4 regions of the Venatorbacter sp. C2-1 genome follow, and region 2 is predicted to be linked to each of the others. Evidence: predicted binding sites of a transcription regulator. Region 2 holds the regulator's gene; each other region holds the start of a gene.
What was found. The regulator LexA, encoded in region 2, represses DNA repair genes until DNA is damaged. The targets are predictions, from matches to a motif close to TACTGTNTANNTANACAGTA.
Positions count from the first base shown of each region.

Region 1: MT343_RS01050 (amine dehydrogenase large subunit) is a predicted target of LexA. The motif match lies at 1,560-1,579, and genes of this name have one in related genera.
Region 3: MT343_RS16270 (DUF3137 domain-containing protein) is a predicted target of LexA. The motif match lies at 1,505-1,524, and genes of this name have one in related genera.
Region 4: recN (DNA repair protein RecN) is a predicted target of LexA. The motif match lies at 2,263-2,282, and genes of this name have one in related genera.

Region 1 covers NZ_CP094879.1:246,423-249,930, reverse strand. The annotation lists gene MT343_RS01055 (MauE/DoxX family redox-associated membrane protein) at 1-260, opposite strand, end outside; gene MT343_RS01050 (amine dehydrogenase large subunit) at 253-1,452, opposite strand; gene hisI (phosphoribosyl-AMP cyclohydrolase) at 1,772-2,152, shown strand; gene MT343_RS01040 (phosphoribosyl-ATP diphosphatase) at 2,180-2,512, shown strand; gene MT343_RS01035 (histidine triad nucleotide-binding protein) at 2,546-2,878, shown strand; gene tatA (Sec-independent protein translocase subunit TatA) at 2,914-3,174, shown strand; gene tatB (Sec-independent protein translocase protein TatB) at 3,174-3,508, shown strand, end outside.
Region 2 covers NZ_CP094879.1:2,600,338-2,603,845, reverse strand. The annotation lists gene MT343_RS11560 (YfaZ family outer membrane protein) at 1-479, shown strand, start outside; gene MT343_RS11555 (DUF6586 family protein) at 505-984, shown strand; gene MT343_RS11550 (hypothetical protein) at 1,106-1,357, shown strand; gene MT343_RS11545 (cell division inhibitor SulA) at 1,471-1,917, opposite strand; gene lexA (transcriptional repressor LexA) at 1,950-2,549, opposite strand; gene MT343_RS11535 (TetR/AcrR family transcriptional regulator) at 2,816-3,460, shown strand.
Region 3 covers NZ_CP094879.1:3,635,539-3,639,046, reverse strand. The annotation lists gene MT343_RS16280 (urate hydroxylase PuuD) at 1-365, shown strand, start outside; gene MT343_RS16275 (substrate-binding domain-containing protein) at 391-1,359, opposite strand; gene MT343_RS16270 (DUF3137 domain-containing protein) at 1,568-2,839, shown strand; gene MT343_RS16265 (LemA family protein) at 2,872-3,447, shown strand; gene MT343_RS16260 (peptidase U32 family protein) at 3,496-3,508, opposite strand, start outside.
Region 4 covers NZ_CP094879.1:3,293,536-3,297,043, reverse strand. The annotation lists gene fur (ferric iron uptake transcriptional regulator) at 55-462, shown strand; gene recN (DNA repair protein RecN) at 561-2,234, opposite strand; gene grpE (nucleotide exchange factor GrpE) at 2,384-2,959, shown strand; gene dnaK (molecular chaperone DnaK) at 3,076-3,508, shown strand, end outside.

The DNA.
Region 1 (3,508 bases), 2.0 Mb from region 2:
TATCCCCCGAGCAACAGCGCCGCCAGCACCAGTCCGGCAGCACGGCTGGCGCTGAATAACAGCATCAGCACCAGCGCGCCTTCGAGGGCCAGCAAGGCAACAGCAGCGGGCTTAACCAAAGCTTCCGGCAGCAGTTCGTAGTCGGCGACAAAGCCCTGGAATTCGAGGAAATCCAGTGCTTTGTGCAGTGCTGCGCGCAGGAATACCAGCAGGGTAAAGACCAGTAGCGTGAGGCTCGCCAGTGGCAGTAATTCAGTCATGAGACACCGCCAGCGAGGTGGTCCAACCGGCTTTTTCGTCGGCCGCCGCCTTCTCAAACATAAAGTCGCCATCGCCGCTCAGTACGTACTTGTCGATGGTTTCATCTTCTTCATTGGAACCGAACAGCACCGGGGTTTTGCCCTCAGTCACACTCAGTGCCACCATATGCGGTGCCGGAGAACGGCTGATGAGTTTTTTCTTCTTCAGACTGTAAGCCCAGATTTCTTCAGAGCCGTTTTTATGACTGCCGTCATAAGCGCCTGAATGCATCAGCATAAACACCATATCCAGCGTGCTGCTGTAAGCCGTGATGGCATAACCACCCGGAGCCCAGTCGCCTTCGATGCCGGCATTAACCTGCAGTTTTTCTTTGATTTTTACGGTTTTGCCACTGTCATCGGCGAGGTACAGGGCACCGCCGAAGGTGGTCAGGATCAGCTCACCGTTTTTACGGCGTTCGCTGTGGATATATATCGGGTCGGCATCCACATCGAATAATTTGCCCGATGCTTCAACACTGTATTCTTTACCCTTCAGGGTGAAGGTTTTCAGCTGTCCGGTACCACAAGGCGTACTGAAGCTGGAGCCTTTCAGTGCCGGATAAACGCCGTAACATCCCGGGGTCGGCACTTCAGTAATCACTTCGCCGGCGGCAATATCAATGACCGAAACCGAGGTCGCCGGTGTGGCATTCTGCACATACAGCAGTTTTTCATCGGCACTTAATTCCAGCAGCTGGGTCATGCCGATGGCTTTTACGGCTTTGTTAGGCACGATGATTTCTTTCTTACGGCTCAGGGTGTCTACGTCATACACCTGCACCACACTTTCCACCGGACCATAGGTAATGCGTTTGGCAAAGTCGGACAGTACGTAAACGGTTTTGCCGTCTTTCGAGACTTTCATCTGCGAGGTAATCCCCGCCGGCATCGAACCTTTATAGTGCAGGTCATCCTGAGCGAAGACGTGAATCTGGCTGGCGCCCCCCCAGGCGGCTTCGTTCATAAACACATTCGGCCCGGGCTGAATGGTTTTCTCGACCGTAAAAACTTCCGGCTTAAAGGGCTCTGCCTGCGCCGCCGGCATCACCGCCGACAACAGCAGGGTTGCGATACAGGCCGCCAGCGGTGCCGGAGTGAATACGCGGCGGGACAGGTTTCTGGTTTTACTTTTTTGCTTGGTTAACGTCATGGTTTGCAGCTCTTGTTGTGAGTCTGCAGGAGTGAAGAGCAGCGCCCATGCCAATGCCTGAGTTAACAGGCCAAACCTACCTCTGATGGGGTACCTAAAGAGGCCAATACTGACAATTTGATCAGAATTGTTACGTACTGTTAGTGCCCGCTATTAACGATAAAACCGTCAGCACTATAAAGGCGCGCCGGACAATAACGCCGGCGTTGTTCTGGTGCGTCTTGTTTGCTGCCTTCTTCACCTGTATCCACAGGCGGCGAAGCCCTACCCGAAACCCCGGGCATGGGGTATCCTGCGACCTCTGAACGCGGGGGATGTTATGAGTAACTGGCTTGATGCCGTAAAGTGGGACGCCGATGGTCTGGTGCCGGCCATTGCGCAGGATTATAAGACCGGCCGTATCCTGATGATGGCCTGGATGAACCGGGAAGCACTGGCGCTGACGGTGCAGGAAAACCGCGCCATCTACTATTCCCGCTCGCGCCAGCAACTGTGGCGTAAAGGCGAGTCTTCCGGCCATGTGCAGCAGCTGCACGAAGTGCGCCTCGACTGTGACGCCGATGTCATCACCCTGCAGGTGGAACAGATTGGCGGTATCGCCTGTCACACCGGCCGCGAAAGCTGCTTCTACCGGGTCTATCAGGATGGCGAATGGGTCAGCGTTGATCCGGTGCTGAAAGATCCGAAAGACATTTATTGATTGCTACTTAACGAAACTGAAACAGCTATGAGCGATATACTTTCCGCCCTCGGCGATATCCTTGAAGAACGTAAGAGCGCGGCCGCCGATTCATCCTATGTGGCCAGCCTGTATCACAAGGGCCTGAACAAGATTCTGGAGAAGGTTGGCGAAGAAGCCACCGAAACCATTCTGGCCGCCAAAGACGCCGAGACCAGTGGCGATAACAGCGATGTTATCTACGAAACCGCCGACCTGTGGTTCCACACCCTGGTGGCACTGGCCAAGCTGGGTGAGCGCCCGGAAGCCGTGGTTAACGAACTGGCACGACGCTTTAATATGTCCGGCCTGGAAGAAAAGGCGTCACGTACGCCCAAGTAAACCGGTACAGACCAGAGAACTGAGAGATTGAGTATGCCGGACTGTCTGTTTTGCCAGATTGTCGCCGGAAAGATTCCGGCCAATGTCGTTTATGAAGATGAGCACCTGCTGGCGTTTCACGATATTGCGCCTAAAGCAGACACCCACCTGCTGGTCATTCCCAAGCGCCATATCGTTAACCTGAATGATCTGAGCGAGGCTGATGCCAGCCTGATGAGCCATTTAATGCTCAGCCTGCCGGCTATTGCCCGTACACAAAACCTGACTGGCTTCCGCACCATTACCAATACCGGTAAAGAAGGTGGGCAGGAAGTTTTCCATATGCACTTTCATATACTGGGCGGCGATCAGCTGCCCGGTTTCTGATGTAATTTTTAAATTAAGAATAAGAGGATTTTCCTATGCTCGGCGGAATCAGTATCTGGCAATTATTAATCGTTCTGGCCATCGTCATTATGATTTTCGGTACCAAAAAACTGCGCAACCTGGGTGGCGACCTGGGCGGAGCAATCAAGAGCTTTAAAAAAGCTGTGAATGACGACAGCAGTGCAAAAGCCGATGAAGACGACAGTAAAGAGCCGGCAAAAACACTGGAGCATAAAGAAGGCGCAGCCAAAGACGCCGAATTCAAAAGCACCAACAAAGACCAAGATAAAATCTGATGTTCGATATCGGTTTTCTGGAATTAATGGTGGTAGCCATTCTGGGCCTGCTGGTGCTCGGCCCGGAACGTCTGCCAAAAGCAGCCCGCACAGTGGGTCTGTTTCTTGGCCGTATGCGCCGCACCATGAGCAATATCCAGGATGATCTTGAGCGCCAGGTCCGCACCGAAGAATTACGCGAAAAGCTGAAAGACCCTTATGCCACGTTTCTCGATGACGATTCGCCATCGGCTAACAGCATTCAGCCCAAGCCGGACGCAGAGCAAACAGCAGAAAATAAAGCCGCGGAAAACAAAGCCTCTTTGGCACGGGCTCCGCAGCAGCAAGGTCCGCA
Region 2 (3,508 bases):
GTCTGGCCGATGATGTCGCCCGTGTTGCTTACGATGCCACCCAGATGGGTTCCGGGCTGCACATTAATCTGGCTGCGCTGCATCATGAAGATGACGGTGATATGGTTTCTGCGGGATTGCACGTAGTGGATGTGCGCCCATCAACCAGTCACCTGTATATCGGTGTGGGTGCAAAAGTGATTGCCTTTACCACCGATGATTTTGATGGCGCGGCTATGGGTGTTGGTGGCTTTTTCCGCTACAGCTTCCCGGCAGCTCCGGATGTTGGTCTGGCGGGTTATGCCTATTACGCGCCGCCGGTTGTATCATTCGGTGATGCTGAAAACATGATCAACAGCGATATCCGTCTGCAGTTCAGTCTGCTGCCTACGGCACGAATCTATGGCGGCTATCGTTACAACAGCATCCGTATTGAAGATATTAATGACCGTTACAAGCTGGGCGATGGTGCTCACTTCGGTCTGACCATCGACTTTTAATCTCAATTTTCCGCCGGAGCAGGCTATGTCGCAGTGGATTGGCTTCACCAATCAGAAACTCTATCAGTGCCGGTTGTTGCTGGAACAGCTGGCTGCTCAGCAGTCGGCTGCTCCAGCCTTGAAGCAGGCGCTGGAAGAGAGTGCGCTGTATCAGCTGCGCGATGCCTGGCTGTCTTACCTGGCTGAACTGGGTGATATGGTTGCCTATCGTCAGCCTGTCCGCTCTCTGGAATCACTGCTGCAGAATGCGCCGCTGACCACCGGCGAAATGCGCGAGCTGCAGCATCTGGCTGAGAATGGATTTTCCTGGCTGGCACAGATGCTGGCAGCGGCAGATGCTCAGGGACGTCCGTCCGGAATGAATCAGCCTGCAGCGGCCGTACAGACGGTTGAGGCTCAGGGCCGGATTGCGTTGGTTGCCACCCCGCACTCACCGGTTGCCGGTTGGCTGCAGGATCTGACCCGCCTGATTGAAGATCAGCGCGCCAATCGTCAGGAAAGCTGACTCCTCGATGAGCATATTTATGCAGAACCGTTTACTTTTTATTACTAACGGTTCTGTGTGTCGTTCAAGCTATTGAAAACATCCTGTGATACACTCCCGCGCCCAGTTTTGAGAGGCGGTTATGGCGCGCTTTTTTGAAATCGTAGAACTTTCCAATGGTGATATCGCCCTGCGTCGTGCCGACGATCAGGACAGCGATGCACTGGTGTGTATTCATTTTTCCGAAGATGCCAAGGCCAGCCTGCAGGCGCATCATATGGATGTTGCGCGGGTAATGCTGGAAGCCGGTGTACGTAAAGTCGGCGAGCTTTCAGGTATGGAAGTTGAGCGCGAAGACTTCGACACCCCTGAGTATCAGCAACGACTGCACTGAGCTGTACCGGGCTGTATTGAATTGCCTACAGTCTGTACGTGTGAAGCTGTGCTTAAAGCATAAAAAAGCCCTGATAAGATCAGGGCTTTTTTGTGTTCGTCGTTTTCTGCGCTTCAGGGACGGCGCTGAATCAGCACCACATGGCTGCCGCTCTGGTCGGCCTGCTGGCGGATGATCTGCCGTTCGTGGTTGCTCAGCTCGCCTTGCCATTCAACAATCATATGGCTGTTGCCGGCGGCGAGAACTTTGCTGCACAGGGCCAGCTGGGTGTCATTACACAGGTCGAGATGAATCACCGGCGAATGCTGCAGGCCCATGCTTTCCAGCCAGCTTTTATTCATCGGACGGTGTGGACTCAGCCACATCAGCCAGCGCTTATGCGCATTGCACTGTGCCAGCATCGGCAGCAAATGCATGGGCTGAATCGCACCGCCTTCACTGACGATGACTTCGGTCAGACTGCCGCGCAGCGCACTGGCGCTGACTCTGGTCATTCTGCCTGGTTGCTGGCTGCTGAGAGATAAGCCGGCTTCTTCCATTCCGAGTAATAACTGACGCATAACAATCACCCCGAACCTGTGAACAGTTGCTGTTAGCTGCGGCGTACAACGCCGACGTATAAACCTTCAACGGCAAATTCCGTTTCCCGCAGATCAACTTCAATGGGCTTAAAGTCGTCATTTTCCGGGTGCAGAATCACCTGATTACGCTTCTTCTCGTAGCGCTTGACCGTTACTTCGTTATCGACGCGGGCAACGATGATTTCGCCATTACGGGCGGTTTCGGCTTTGTGCACGGCAATGTAGTCGCCGTCGAGAATACCGATGTTCTTCATACTGTCGCCATGAACTTCCAGCAGGAAGTCGGCAGAAGGGCGGAAGAAGCTGGGTGGAATCTCGCAGTAATCGGCGATGTGTTCCTGGGCCAGAATGGGCTCACCGGCGGCTACACGGCCAACGATCGGCAGACCCGGATTCTGCTCTTCAACAATGCGCAGGCCGCGGGAAGCGCCGGGCATAATTTCAATCGCACCTTTACGTGCCAGCGCCTTCAAGTGTTCCTCTGCGGCGTTAGGCGATTTAAAGCCCAGCTCGGCAGCGATTTCGGCGCGGGTGGGCGGAAACCCTGTTTCTTCCAGTGAGGAGCGGATGAAATCCAGAACCTGCTGTTGTCGTGCCGTGAGCTTGATCATGATGCTTATCCAGTCTGTTGATCCATACAGTATGGTGTAAATGTATACAGTATTTTATCCAGTGTAAACCCCTGTTGTCAGTGGTCTGTGGATTACGGTGTATTCACCGCCGTTGTACTGACCCGGATAATGGAATGAGGCTTTTAGCCTTTGGCCGTATATGGGGTTGCCTAAATCTCGTTTTAAACGTATGTTTGAAACAGTTGTTTTGTACTGTCGGCGATGGCAATAAAGCCGCGACAGCGTGATAAGGCAGATGCAGGGTTATGGCACAGAAAGATACGGTAAAAAGTATCCTGAATGCGGCAGAGGAGTTGTTTTCGGAGCGTGGCTTTGCCGAGACCTCATTGCGGAATATCACCACGAAGGCCGGAGTGAATCTGGCGGCGGTGAATTATCATTTTGGCTCTAAGAAGGCGTTGATTCAGGCGGTATTTGCCCGTTTCCTGACGCCATTCTGCGAAGATCTGGAACGTGAGCTGGATGCCGTACAGGCACGTCTGGATGGCAAGGTACCGGAATTACCGGGCATCTTAATGCTGCTGTCGCAGACGGCGCTGCGTGCCGGACATGACAGCCCGCGCCGCCTGGGTATCTTTATGCGTTTGCTGGGGCTGGCTTATACCCAGGGGCAGGGGCATTTACGCCGTTTTCTGCAGAAAGAATATGGCCCGGTGTTTAAAGCCTTTATGCGTCTGGTGACAGCTGCGACTCCTGAACTTTCCGATGAAGACCGTTTCTGGCGTATCCACTTTATGCTGGGGGCGACGGTGTTTACATTGTCGGGGGCCGATTCACTGACGGCGATGGCGGAACACGATCTGGGCAAGGGTTCGGATATTGCGCAGGTTGTTGATAAATTGATACCTTTCCTCGCATCCGGTCTTAACGCTCCGCATCAGGCTGGTTGAGCGGAGCCGGGCTTTCCGTTTTTCGCTTTTTACCAACAGGCCTTTGCT
Region 3 (3,508 bases), 1.0 Mb from region 2:
TGAATTTAAAAACCCAGGGTGCCGGAGTAAAACCGGGTTATTTAATCAGCGCCTTTATTCTTACTGTTGCTCTGGCTTTCTGGATGGCGCCCAAACCGGTTGCAACGGTAGGTAGCGTCATTAATGCCGACCAGGCATTGCATATTACCCATCTGCGTTGCGCCGAATGTCACGCGGAATCTCCGACCAGTGATATGTTTAAAACGCCGCCGGCGGGTATTATCCTCGAGTCTGAAGCGCAACTTCTGCAGTACAAGGACCGTATGCTCAGCGCACTGCAAACCGGCTATATGCCACTGGCCAATATCACTGCCATGACTGAAGACGAGCGGGCGCAGTTGATTGTCTGGCTGCAGGCTAATTAGTGTTAACAGGCCCTGGCACAGTATTTTAATTGGAACGTTCTGGCTCGGGCGGGATGATGGTGTTCGGTGTATAGATAACCGCCTTCAGCGGTTTTTTATTGATACTGTTGAGCATATTTTTATAGGTCAGCTCACCAATACGGAAAAAGTCGATGCTGACCAATGAGTGCACCAGCTGTTCCTGCCGCAGCTGGTGGTATTCGGGCAGTACTTTGCCAACTCCGATAATGATCAGTGGCTTCTTTTTTCTCAGGTTTTCCTGAAAAGGCAGCAGGATGTTCTGGTATGCCTGGGGATCAATCAGAGGCCAGCTGCCAACAGACAGAAATACATCGGGTTTAATTTCAGTCAGGCTGATACGTATTTCAGCTAATGCGCGTTTGTTGCTGTCGCCGCTGTCCCAAAGACAACGTTCCGGCTCATACCAGCCACCCTCACCACGCAACGGCTGAGCGTCGATCAATGCCGGATTGCCGCTCAGTTCGCGTCTTATACCCAGAACCCGCAAAGCGAGATTGGTATCGTGTTCCGCGGTCATTAAACATACAGAACCGCCATTGGGGTAAATTGCTTTTGCCTGACGGGCGAGATCGCGCCCGAACTGTTGGTTGTCGGTGCCGACATAGCTCAGGCTCAGATTTTGTTCTCGCTCAGCGAATGGCGAATCAAAAGTCATGACCGGAATTATTGCCTGAGATACGGCCTGCGCAATAACATCCGATTTGGTCACCGATATTGCCATGGCGCTATAGCGCCGGCTATTGATTGCACTTTCGATGGCTTTAGCCTGAATACGGGCGCTGGTTTCCTGCTCCGGGCCGAGCAATACACAATGATCGCTATTTTTTTGTGCTGCAGCCTCACAGCCACGCCAGACTTCAATAAAGTTCTGATCGCTGGTGCTTTTGGCAATCAGGGCGAATTCCCGGCCATCAGCGATGACGCTGTGTGATAGCAAACAGATAAACAGCAGGCATATCTTCCGTGTCGACATTAACGCTCTCCATTAGCACTCCCGTGTATCTGATAGCGTATTCCGCTACGGATTACCAGTCCGAACAGAGTTCGTTAATGCTAATAAAACCATGTTTTTAAAAGGGGTAATGTGGCGTGTATCGTTCATTACTGTAACCTGATTTTACTGTCTTACTTCTCAGTAATGATAAAATGGCGGAGCTATATAGGAACGTTAAGGATCGTTTATGACGCACAACCAGCAGGTGAGTGCCAATATCACCCGCCTGAAGGAAAAAATTGAAGCTGCGACCAGCCAGCATGATCTGGTCGCTACGATCCGCTCGCTGGAACATCATCCGGGCCCTCTGGATTACAAAGATAAGCCCTGGCAGGTGATCGGCTTGCTGTTTATGGGGTTAGGCGGGCTGGCGCTCTACAGTGTTTTCAGCCGGAGTCTGCCCTATGAGTTTGATTATTTTCTCAGTGTTGTTCTGTACTACAGCCAGTATTGGTTACCGGTAGCAATCGTTGTTTTCTGGCAGCTCTGGCGTGAGGAAAAAGGAAAAGCAGGCTTTTTATCCAGATACTTTAAAACGCCGGCGCAACGCATGGCCGCCGCCGGCGGAATAACTCTGGTTGTGGTGCTGATGCCGTTCTGGGGGCTGGTTTACTGGGAAGGGTTGCAAACACTGACGCTGCTTGTTTCCGGTGGCGGCTTTGCCTCTTCTGAAGTGGGGTTGCCGTTGTTGCTGCTGGTTATCGGTGGCATTGTCTGCTGGCGTCTGTATCAGCGTAAGCATTGGCGCAGGCCGCTGTCAGAACGGATCAGTCTGCTTGATATTCTGTTTAATAACGGCCTGAAGGCTTTGCCTTTCAACGGGAAAGAGAAAGCCAAAGAGCTGGGTCAGCAGTTTAAGGAATTTATCCGCGGCAATGATCTGCGCGAAATTCAGCACCTGTATCAGGGACATTATGAGGGCGAGCTGCATCGTTTTGATTACCGCCTCTACCGTTTTCATTATGTTGTCCGTCGTAGCGAAACTTACACCGACTCCAAGGGGAATACCCGTACCCGGGTAGTAAGAAACAGCTATTACCGTCATGGCCTGCTGTTGCACTTCCCGTTTTCCAGAGGGCTGAGTCTTAACGCTGGCAGCGGCATATCTTTCAGTGGTGAAAAGTACACGACGGCGTCAAATGAATTTAACCGGGTATTCAGCATCCGGGCTGATGAAGAGATTGTAGCGGCGCGCTTTTTATCACCCGCTGTGATTGAAGCAATGCTAGCGATCGCGGCTGAGTACTCACGTCCTGTGCTGGAAATAAACGCCGGTGGCGATCTTTGTTTTGCTTTCAGCAACGACGATATTCTGGAACATAAGCGCACTTATAATCTGGAAAGTCCCGTTGAATTTGCCAGCGAAATTGCTAAACACGATGAGCTTGAAAAGCTCAATGGCCTGTTGTTTCAGATACACAACCTGATGCGCCTGACTGACAACAATTTTCAACTTTAACCGGGCGTCCGGTACGCCTTGATGGAGGCTTTATGAGCGATTTTTATTTTTTACTGTTACCCGTGATTTTGCTGGTCGCTGTGGTTGTTATCTATAACGGCATTATTGGAAAGTTTAATGCCGTTGACCGTGCCTGGGCTTCGGTTCTGACCCAGGAGCGGCAGAAGAATAAAATTATTCCCCATGTTGAAAAGCTGGTTGAAGAGTACAAACTGCATGAAAGCAGTGTTCTGGCGGATGTTACCCGTCTGCGTAACAGCATTGACGAGCTTGGTAAGCAATCATCTGCCGCACCTGATACCGTCAGGCTGGCTGAGGCTGAAAGACATACGGCCAGTCTGTTGCAGGGACTTAAAGTGGCTGTCGAGGCTTATCCGGAGCTGAAGGCTTCTGATCTGTATATGAAACTGATGGCAGAAATATCGGAGCAGCAGGAGCAGATTGGTGCTGCGCTGCGCATCTTTAACCGTAATGTTGAAGAGTTTAATAATGCGATTCAGATGTTCCCCGGCTCACTGGTGAACTCTTTACTGAACCACAAGCAGCCGGTACAGAGTTTTACCGATGCTGAGGCGCAAGATGGTTTTGACTATAAGCCTAACCTCTGACCTATATTAAACATAAAAAAACCGGCTATTAGCCGGTTTTTTTATGAGTCAGTCTCTGCTG
Region 4 (3,508 bases), 690 kb from region 2:
GACCCGCGATAATACCCGATAATTCAAGTTGCTGTGAAATATTCGAGGAAAGCAATGTCCGATCAGAACGTGGAGTTGCGTAAAGCAGGCCTTAAAGTCACTTTGCCACGAGTGAAAATCCTGAGCATTCTGGAAACCAATATCGACGCACATATGAGTGCTGAAGATGTCTATAAATCTCTGATCGAAGCAGGCGAAGATGTTGGTCTGGCGACGGTTTACCGCGTACTGACCCAGTTTGAAAGTGCGGGTCTGGTAACACGCCATAATTTTGATGGCGGTCACTCGGTGTTTGAGCTGGCGCGTGGCGAGCATCACGATCATATGGTAAACGTTGATGACGGCACCGTGATTGAGTTTACCAATGCGCAGATTGAGCGCCTGCAGCATGAAATTGCCGAAGAACACGGCTTTGATCTGGTTGAGCACAGTCTGGTGCTGTACGTACGCAAGAAAAAATAATCCTGCGCGACAGACATAAAAAAAGCAGCCATTGGCTGCTTTTTTTATGTCTGTCGGTTACCGCTTCTGCGTATCAGTATCGCCGTGCTGGCACCGGTCTATCTGACCAGTGCCAGCATCTCCTGCGCATGCGCCAGGGTTTGTTTGGTGATATCGACGCCGCCCAGCATCCGCGCAATTTCCTCTGAGCGCTGTTTCTCACTCAGTTCACGTAGCTGGGTGTGGGTGGCGCTGTCACCACTGATTTTGCTTACCTGATAATGCTGATGTGCCTGAGCGGCGACCTGCGGCTGGTGGGTGACACAGAGCACCTGGCTGTCTTTGCCCAGTGTCCGTAGCAGGCGGCCAACGCGCTCGGCGGTACCGCCACCGATACCCACATCGACCTCATCAAAAATCAGACAAGGTGTTTCGCTGACGGCAGCGGTTACCACCTGAATGGCCAGACTGATACGGGCCAGCTCACCGCCAGAGGCGACTTTGGCCAGTGGGCCGCCGGGCATGCCCGGGTTGGTCTGTACAAAAAAGCCGATCTGGTCGATGCCATGTTTGTTGCCGTGCTCGGTACTGCCGGCTTCAACCTGAGTGATAAAGCGGGCGCGACCCAGAGCCAGTGCTTCAAAGTGTGATTCAACTTCTCTGTCCATGCGCGCAGCGGCGGTCTGACGGGCACTGCTGAGCTGTTGTGCCAGTGTGCTGTATTCTGCCTGCAGTTCCTGTACCTGCTGTTCCAGTTCGGCCAGATCTTCGTCGCTGAGATTCAGGCTGGCGAGCGCTTCTTCCTGCTCCTGCCAGTAAGAGTGCAGTTGTTGTGGCTGAATCTGATGCTTGCGCGCCATGCTGTACAGGTCACTGAGGCGGCTTTCTACCTGTTGCAGCCGGTGCGGATTGATATCGACCAGCTCAAGGTAGTGCTGCAGCGAACGACCGGCTTCTTCCAGCTGGATTTGCGCCTGTTGCAGCAAATCCCGGGCTTCGTTCAGCAGCGGATGCTGGTCGTCGATATTATCGAGGCGGGTAATGGCCTGATAGGTCAGCTGGGTTGCAGCCAGCTCGCCGTTGTCGTCACCATAACAGGCAGCCATCGCATACTGGCCGTTAAGCAGCATACTTTCGGCATTGGCCAGACGTTTATGTTCGGCTTCCAGCTCGTCCAGCTCGGTCTCTCCCGGTGCCAGCTGGCGCAGCTCTTCAACCTGATAGGTCAGCAGCTGGCGCTGGGCGGTTACTTCGGCACTTTCTTCCTGCAGCATGGCAAGGCGTTTGGCGTGTTGCTGCCACTCGGACCAGACCAGGGCGACCTCGGTTGCCTGCAGCTGCAGCCCGCCAAAGGCATCCAGCAGCTGGCGCGGGGTGTCTTTCTGCAGCAGGCGCTGATGGGCATGCTGGGAGTGAATTTCGATCAGATACTGACCGATGTCTTTCAGGTCGTTGGCGGATGCGGGGCGACCATTGATATAGCCGCGTGAACGGCCTTCGGCGGAAATAATACGGCGCAGGATTACCCAGTCATCATCGGCGGGAATATCCCGCTGTTGCAGCCATAACCGCGCCTGTTCGTTCAGTGTGAATGAGGCGGACACTTCGGCTTTTTCGGCATTGTTACGCACACAGCCGGCGTCGGCCCGCTCGCCGAGCGTTAGCCCGAGCGCATCAAGCAGAATCGATTTACCCGCACCGGTTTCGCCGGTAATCACCGACATACCGGGTTGCAGTTCAAGTTCCAGCTGATCGACTAACGCAAACTGATGAATGGACAGATGAGCCAGCATGGTCATGCTCCGTATCTGAATGGATATACAGTGTTTTTATATACAGTATAAGATTCTGTCAAGAGAATGTTGCAGCTCTGCCCTTGAATCTCATCCGTTCGTCCCCCATATAGCCGACAGTTTCGAAAATAGTGACCGAGGAAAGATAGATGTCGGAAGAGCAGAAGGTTCAAGAAGAACTCCAGGAACAACTGGACACTGAAACTCCGGTGGATGCGGCGGATGCCACTGCCACAGAATCTGCTGATGATCAGCTTGCCGGCGCACTGCAGGAAGTGGCCGAGCTGAAAGAACAGGTGTTGCGTGTTCAGGCGGAAATGCAGAACGTACGCCGTCGTGCTGAGCTGGATGTGGAAAAGGCCCATAAGTTTGGCGTTGAGAAGTTTGCCAACGAAATGCTGGCGACCGTCGATAATCTGGAACGCGCGCTGGCTGCGGCTGTTGCCGATGATGAAGCGACAAAAGCGATTCGCAAAGGAGTGGAAATGACCCTGAGCGGCCTGGTTGCCGGTCTGGAAAAATTCAAGGTGGAAAGTGTAGATCCGGTTGGTTCTGCGTTTAATCCGGAATTCCATCAGGCAATGGCCATGGTTGAGAATCCGGATGCCGCACCGAATACCGTTATTGCGGTGATGCAGAAAGGTTACACCCTGCAGGGACGTCTGTTGCGTCCGGCAATGGTGGTGGTGAGTAAAGGCGCACCACAAATCGACGAAAGCGCCTGATTTTATTGTTACCGGGGGCCTTGAAAGCCTGTTTCCCGGACTTATATAGAAAGCAACACAAATACAACGGTTAATAGTTCACGCAGCGTAAGCTGCCATGAATGGAGAATTGAAAAATGGGTAAGATTATCGGTATCGACCTGGGCACCACCAACTCCTGTGTGGCAATCCTGGATGGCGACAAAACCAAAGTGATTGAAAACGCTGAAGGCGATCGCACCACTCCTTCCGTCGTTGCTTATGCTGACGACGAAGTGCTGGTTGGCCAGTCAGCCAAGCGTCAGGCCGTCACCAACCCGAACAACACCCTGTTTGCGGTTAAGCGTCTGATCGGTCGTCGTTTCAAAGACGACGTAGTACAGAAAGATATCTCCATGGTTCCTTACAAAATCATGGAAGCCGATAACGGTGATGCCTGGGTAGAAGTAAAAGGCGAAAGATATGCGCCACCACAAATCTCTGCTGAAATTCTGAAGAAAATGAAGAAAACCGCAGAAGATTATCTGGGCGAGAAAGTAACCGAAGCGGTTATTACCGTACCGGCTTACT